One region of the Streptomyces sp. NPDC037013 genome, then DNA from elsewhere that is predicted to be linked to it. Evidence: riboswitches for the same ligand, from Rfam matches in the RefSeq annotation. Region 1 holds a riboswitch; each other region holds the start of a gene.
What was found. Region 1 has a riboswitch for cyclic di-AMP ahead of ACZ7DY_RS22275 (M23 family metallopeptidase). Riboswitches for the same ligand answer to the same signal wherever they lie in the genome.
Positions count from the first base shown of each region.

Region 1 (2,191 bases):
TCGTTGCCCTCCACCCAGGCCGAGTAGACGTCGGCGGTGTCGATGAAGTTGCCGCCCGCGGCGGTGTAGGCGTCGAGGACGTCGAAGGACGCCGTGCGGTCGGCGGTCCAGCCGAAGACGTTGCCGCCGAGGGAGAGGGGGAACACCTCGAGGTCGGAAGAGCCGAGTCGGCGAAGAGAAGTCATACGTTCCGCAACGTCCGGGACGGAAACCGAATTCCGTCCCGCACTTCAAGGAACCGTCAAACCCTCGCGGACAGTGCTCAGGGGTTGAGCCCCTTGCTCTGGAGCCAGCCCAGCGGGTCGATCCCGGTGCCGTCGGGGGTGTGGACCTCCAGGTGGAGGTGCGGCCCGGTGACGTTGCCGGTCGCGCCGACGCGGCCGATGACGTCGCCCGTGCTGACCTTCTGGCCCGCGCTGACGTTGAGCGAGGACTGGTGGCAGTACCAGACCTCCGTGCCGTCCTCGAGTTCGAGCACGGTGCGGTAGCCGTACGCGCCCGCCCAGCCGGCCTCCTTGACGGTGCCGGTGTGCACGGCCTTGAGCGGGGTACCCGTGGGAGCGGCGAAGTCCAGGCCGGTGTGGTGGCCCGAGGACCACATGGACCCGGCGTCGCCGAAGTGCGAGGTGAGCGTGTACGAGGAGGTCGGGATGGCGTAACTCTTGGCGAGCTTGGCAAGGCGCGCGGCCTCGGCCTTGGCCTTGCGGGCCTCCTCCTGCTTCTTCTTCTCGGCGGCGGCCTTGGCGTCCGCCTTCCGCTCGGCGGCCTTCTGCTGCGCGGCGGCCTCGTCGGCGGCCTTCTTGACGGCGGCGTCCTCGGCGGCGGTGCGTACGGCGGAGTCCGCCTGGTGCTGCTGGTTCTCGGCCTGCCGCATGATGCGGGCGCGCAGTGCCTCGCCCGCGTCGGTGGTGCCCTGTTCGGCGTCGGCGGTGCTCACGCCGGCCGCGGTGAGCGGCGTCGCGGCGGCGACGGACGGAGCGGCCTCCGCCGTGTCGCCGGCCAGCAACGAGCCGACGCCCGGCAGGGATTCGGCGTCCGGCAGCGAGTCCGCGACGGTGCCCACGCCCGGCAGGTCCGGCATGGATATGGCGACCGGCGGCTTGCCGTCCTGCGCGGTGGCCATGCCGCCCGCGCCGACGGCCGCGATGACGCCCACGCCGAGCACGGTGGAGCTGCGGGCGAGGCCGCCACCGGCCTTCTTGTGCACACGGTGCCTGCCGCGGACGGGACGGACGGACTCCTCGGTGGGGTTCCACTCGTCGAAGGAGCCCTCGTCGTACGGACCGAAGTCGTCGTCATTCGGTATGTACACGGCTTGGGGGGCAGGCCGGTTGGACGCCACTGGGGCGCACTCCTTTCCTTCCTTCTCGCCTACCGGGTTAGCTGACGGGTTCGGAGCAGGAAGGTCTCCTACGGGCGCCTGGCGCGGATGCACGGATGCATGAGGCGCAGATGCCCGATTCACCCCAAGTTGGTGGTTCCCCGGCTCCCTTGCGGGATTAGGCGCGTGCGCACGGAGCCGCCTCTAGTGACGGCTGGGACGACCGCGCTGCGTTATCGAACGTTAATAGACAGCGGGTCGGTATTCCAAGCCGTTCCGGTTGATCGTTAACGCTGATCGCCTGTACGTATCGGGACACGGGGTGCCGGAACGGGGCGAGTTGACCCACCTTGGTCCGCACCGGAACTTCACATTCCCTTGACAGGATGTCAGTTGCCCTGCGGAACGGTGAACTTCAGTCACCGGTGGTGACGTCCGGATCCCCGGCGACGGGCCGCCGCACGGCGAGCAGCGCCATGTCGTCGGTCATCCGGCCCCCGGTGTGCCGCCGCACCTCCTCGGCGAGCGCGGCGAGCAGCGCGCGCGGACCGCCCCGCCCCGGGAAGATCCGCCCGCCGAGCCGGGTCGCAGGGTCGTAGAACGTGCCCTCCGCGTCCCGGGCCTCCGACAACCCGTCCGTGTAGAAGAGCAGCGTCGCGCCCGGCGGGAACTCCGTCTCGTCCGCCCGGTCCGGCCAGACGCCCAGCTCGCCCATGCCGAGCGGGAGCGCGGGCTCGGTCGCCGTCAGGACGCACAGCCGCCCGTCCCCGCGCAGCAGCAGCGGCGGCGGATGCCCCCGGTTGATCAGCCGTACGCCGCCGTCGGCGTGCCGGATCTCGGCGAGGACGGCGGTGGTGAACCCCTCGAAGG
Region 1 covers NZ_JBVJRV010000006.1:21,584-23,774, forward strand. The annotation lists gene ACZ7DY_RS22270 (aldo/keto reductase) at 1-185, opposite strand, end outside; gene ACZ7DY_RS22275 (M23 family metallopeptidase) at 263-1,342, opposite strand; cyclic di-AMP (ydaO/yuaA leader) riboswitch at 1,354-1,516, opposite strand; gene ACZ7DY_RS22280 (PP2C family protein-serine/threonine phosphatase) at 1,737-2,191, opposite strand, start outside.

Region 2 (2,191 bases), on a different contig from region 1:
CGGGGTACGCGTCGGTCAGACGTTGACGCCGTGCGCGCGCAGGTACGCGATGGGGTCGATGTCCGAGCCGTAGTCCGGGCCGGTGCGGGCCTCGAAGTGGAGGTGCGGGCCGCTGGAGTTGCCGGTCGAGCCGGAGAGGCCGATCTGCTGGCCCGGGGTGACCGTCTGGCCGACGGAGACACCGAGGGACGACATGTGGCCGTACTGGGTGTACGTGCCGTCGTTCATCTTGATGACCACGTTGTTGCCGTAGGCCCCGCCCCAGCCCGCCTCGACGACGGTGCCGGAGCCGACCGCGTGGACGGAGGTGCCGGAGGCGGCGTGGAAGTCGATGCCGGTGTGGCTGCCGGAGGACCACATGGCGCCGCCGGTCTGGTAGCCCGTGGAGACGTACGAACCGGAGACCGGGGCCACGTAGGTGTTCAGGCGCTTGCGCTCGGCCTCGCGGGCGGCGCGCTCCTTGGCCTCGCGCTCCTTCTTGGCCTTCGCCTTGGCCTCGGCCTCCGCCTTGCGCTTCTCCTCGGCCGCCTTCTTCTTGGCGGCCTCTTCGGCCTTCTTGGCGGCAGCGGCGTCGTCGGCGGCCTGGCGCTGGGCTGCGGCCTGCGCGTCGACGCTGTCGGCGAGCGAGTCGCCGACGGATATCGCCTGGGTGAGGCCGGTGTGCTCCACGGCCGCTTCGTCGGCGGCGGCGAGCGCGGGGGCGGCAAGGCCTCCGATGACACCGGTGGTGGTGAGCGCCGCGACACCCGCGACGTTCGCGGTGGTCCGCGTGAGACGGCTCGGACGACGGTGCTTCCCGGTGGCACGGGTGAACGCCATGTGGCGGGTGTTCCTTTCCTTCCCTCTCGCCTACCGGGTTAGCTGACGGGTTCGGAGCAGGAAGGTCTCCTACGGGTCCCTCACCTCGCGGCAAGGTGCCCGATTCACCCCAGGGGACATGTGGGTCCCCGGCTCCCCTGGCTTGCGCCGTACGGGGACTCGGCGATGACTGTCCGGTGCCGCGGATGCGGCGTACTGCGCGACGAACAGCCGGACCGACGCTAAACGGGGCCTCTTTCAATCCACAAACAGAACTCGACTTTTGTAGCGCACGCCACAGGGCAGACGGGCAACCACCGTATGAATACGGACATATGAGGACCCCGGCGGCCGAAGCGGTCACCGGGGTCCGATATGTCCTGACTGTCACTCAGCCCGTGCGCACGTCACCGTCAGCCCGTGACCACACTCACTTCGCCGATCCCGAGGGCCCTGACGGGCTCCTCGATCTGCGAGGCGTCCCCCACGAGGATCGTCACCAGACGGTCCTCCGGGAAGGCGTTCACGACGGCCGCGGTGGCCTCCACGGTGCCGGTGTCGGCCAGCCGGCGGTACAGCTGCGCCTGGAAGTCGTCCGGCAGGTGCTGCTCGACCTGGTCGGCGAGGGTGGCCGCCACGGAGGCGGCCATCTCGTACTTGAGGGGGGCCACGCCCACCAGGTTCTGCACGGCGACGTCGCGCTCGGCGTCGGTGAGCCCCTCGGCGGCGAGGGTGCGCAGGACCTTCCAGAGGTCCTCCAGCGCCGGCCCGGTGTTCGGGGTGTCCACGGAGCCGCTGATGGCCAGCATCGCCGCGCCCGTGCCGTCCGGCGCCGAGCGCAGGACCTGGCTGAACGCCCGTACGCCGTAGGTGTATCCCTTCTCCTCGCGCAGGACGCGGTCCAGGCGGGAGGTGAGCGTGCCACCCAGGCAGTACGTGCCGAGCACCTGGGCGGGCCAGACGCGGTCGTGCCGGTCGGCGCCGACGCGGCCGATCAGCAGCTGCGTCTGGACCGCTCCGGGACGGTCCACGATCACGATGCGGCCGCGGTCGTCGGCGGTCACCGGCGGGACCGGGCGGGGCTCGCCCGGGGAGCCCGTCCAGGCGCCCACGGTGTCCGCGAGGACGGCGTCCAGGTCGGTGCCGGCCAGGTCGCCGACGACGACGAGGGTGGCCGTGGCGGGCCGGACGTGCTTCTCGTAGAAGGTGCGCACCGCCGCCGAGTCGATGGCCGCGACCGTCTCCTCGGTGCCCTGGCGCGGTCGCGACATGCGCGAGGTCGCGGGGAAGAGCTGCTTGGACAGCTCCTTGGCGGCACGGCGGGGCGGGTTGGCGGCCTCGTGCGGCAGCTCGTCCAGGCGGTTGCGCACGAGCCGCTCGATCTCGCTGTCCG
Region 2 covers NZ_JBVJRV010000005.1:589,192-591,382, forward strand. The annotation lists gene ACZ7DY_RS21620 (M23 family metallopeptidase) at 16-819, opposite strand; cyclic di-AMP (ydaO/yuaA leader) riboswitch at 832-994, opposite strand; gene ACZ7DY_RS21625 (M16 family metallopeptidase) at 1,212-2,191, opposite strand, start outside.
Region 2: another riboswitch for cyclic di-AMP. It lies ahead of ACZ7DY_RS21620 (M23 family metallopeptidase); the one in region 1 lies ahead of ACZ7DY_RS22275 (M23 family metallopeptidase).

Region 3 (2,191 bases), on a different contig from region 1:
GCCCACCGTCACGTCGACGACGAGCAGCACCGACCCGGTGAGCGCCAGCACCAGGACAATGAGGCCGATGCCGGCCAGCCGGGACGACACCCGTACGACGAGCGGTTTGGCGCGCTGCTGGAAGAGCGACCGGTGCAGCGCGGCGGGCGCGGTGAAGAGCGCCGCCGCGAGCACGGCGAGCAGCAGCGTCGTGACGTACGTCAAGCGCTGCACCTCGTCGAGGGCCGGAAACCGTGAGGTGAAGGCGAGGGAGAGCAGAAAGGCGAACAGGATCTGCACGCCCGTCTGCGTCACCCTCAGTTCCTGGAGCAGCTCCGCGAAGTTGCGGTCGGCGCGCTCCAGCGGCGTCTCATTGCGGGCGGTACAGGAATGCTCGTCTGACATCCGGTACGGGTATCCCGGCCGGCGCGTTCCACGCACCGGCGCCCGCGCCGGGTGGTGATCGGCGCGCGCCGGCCGGACCCGGCACGGTCAGCGCACCCTGCCGTACCAGACGCTCTTGGACCAGATCTTCTCCAGCCGCACCACGGTGTTCGACTTGGGCGCGTGCCAGATGCGGTTGTTGCCCGCGTAGATCCCGACGTGGTAGACGTTCCGCCCCGAGTGGAAGAACACCAGGTCGCCGCGGGTCCGCTGGGACCGGGAGATGTGCTTGGTCTTGTTGTACTGCGCGGCGGCGGTGCGCGGCAGCTTCTTGCCCGTCCGCTTGAACGAGTAGAGCGTCAGGCCCGAGCAGTCGAACCGGTTGGGTCCCACCGCGCCGTAGCGGTACGGGGAGCCCTTCTTGGACGCCGCGATCTTGAGCGCCTTGGTCCCGTGAGTGGCTGCCTGGGCCTCCGACGTGAGCCCGGGGGCCACGACGGTGCCGCCTACGACGGCGAGCGTGAGGGCCGATGCGGCCCCCGTTCTGCTGAGCAGCGACGGAACATGATTCAGCGCGGTCATGCGAAACCCTTCGTCAGCCGCCTGTGAAAGATGACCTGTCGGGTTCGGGCAGGCGAAGATGCCCGGCCGCGTGGTGCGGCTTCACCCCAAGGGCGTCGTCCGGACGTTCCGGACGGGCCCGTCGTACCTGGGTCCTCCACTCCTGCCGTTGCACAGATGTCGACCGGTCATCCGGGTGGCGGCAGGACTCGGCGTCCGCCCGGACCGCCCCGCCGCTGTGGCGGGGGCTTGTCGTCGGAAGGGATCTTGACCCGAAACAGGTCCGAAAACCGAGCCGAAACGGTCTTTTGTGAGGCTCCTCACGACTGACCTGTTCAGGTGGACACTGCCGAATTGGGCCTGTCGCCCGTGACTCCGACGACGGCTCGACCAGCAACGGAATGTCCTATTCCGGACCTGCTGTAGTCGAGGCGCGCAACTCGAAACCGTACGATGAAGGACGATTTGGTACGCCGTCCGTGGTAGCCCGACTGGTCCGTTTCGAAGCGGCACCGGACAGTCCGCCTCTTGGCGGCGGAAGCTGACGGATGCTCAGTCCCCGGCCGCGGGCGGCATGGCGACGCGTCCGGCGCGCCGTTCGCCGTCGAGTACGCGCAGCGCCCGGGCGAGCGTCGGCCCGTGCACTTCGCGCTCTCCCCGCTGGTGCATGAGGGCGAGGGCGTCCCGCAGCGCGGTTGCCCGGCCCACCAGCGCCTGGGCGGCGCGGAGTCCGCGGTAGGTGTGCTCGGCGCGGGCCGGATTGATCCGGCCCAGCAGGTCGACGACTTCGAGGTAACGGTCGATCAACTCCGCCTCGGCGCGCGTCAGGGCGGGCAGGGGCGGCAGTTCCGGCGGCAGCATCGGACGGTCACCCCGGGTTGCGTGCGGCGAGCGAACTCTTGCGGCTCGGGATGATGCCGTCCACGAGCCCGTACTCCAGGGCCGCTCGGGCGTCGAGGATCTTGTCCCGCTCGATGTCCGCGGCGATCCGTTCAGGAGTCTGTCCCGTGTGCCGTACGAGCATCTCCTCCAACAGGGCGCGCGTGCGCAGGAGTTCGTCGGCGTGGATCGCCAGGTCGGTCGCCTGCCCCTGGATGGGCTCGGTGATCGAGGGCTGATGGATCAGCACGCGGGCGCCCGGCAGCACGAACCTCTTGCCGGGCGTCCCGGCCGCGAGCAGGACGGCGGCGGTCGAGGCGGCCTGCCCCAGGCACGTCGTCTCCACGTCGCAGGTGACGAACCGCATCGTGTCGTAGATCGCGGTCAT
Region 3 covers NZ_JBVJRV010000004.1:809,282-811,472, forward strand. The annotation lists gene ACZ7DY_RS18175 (DUF6328 family protein) at 1-384, opposite strand, end outside; gene ACZ7DY_RS18180 (C40 family peptidase) at 472-945, opposite strand; cyclic di-AMP (ydaO/yuaA leader) riboswitch at 949-1,120, opposite strand; gene ACZ7DY_RS18185 (hypothetical protein) at 1,477-1,785, opposite strand; gene ACZ7DY_RS18190 (ATP-dependent Clp protease proteolytic subunit) at 1,793-2,191, opposite strand, start outside.
Region 3: another riboswitch for cyclic di-AMP. It lies ahead of ACZ7DY_RS18180 (C40 family peptidase); the one in region 1 lies ahead of ACZ7DY_RS22275 (M23 family metallopeptidase).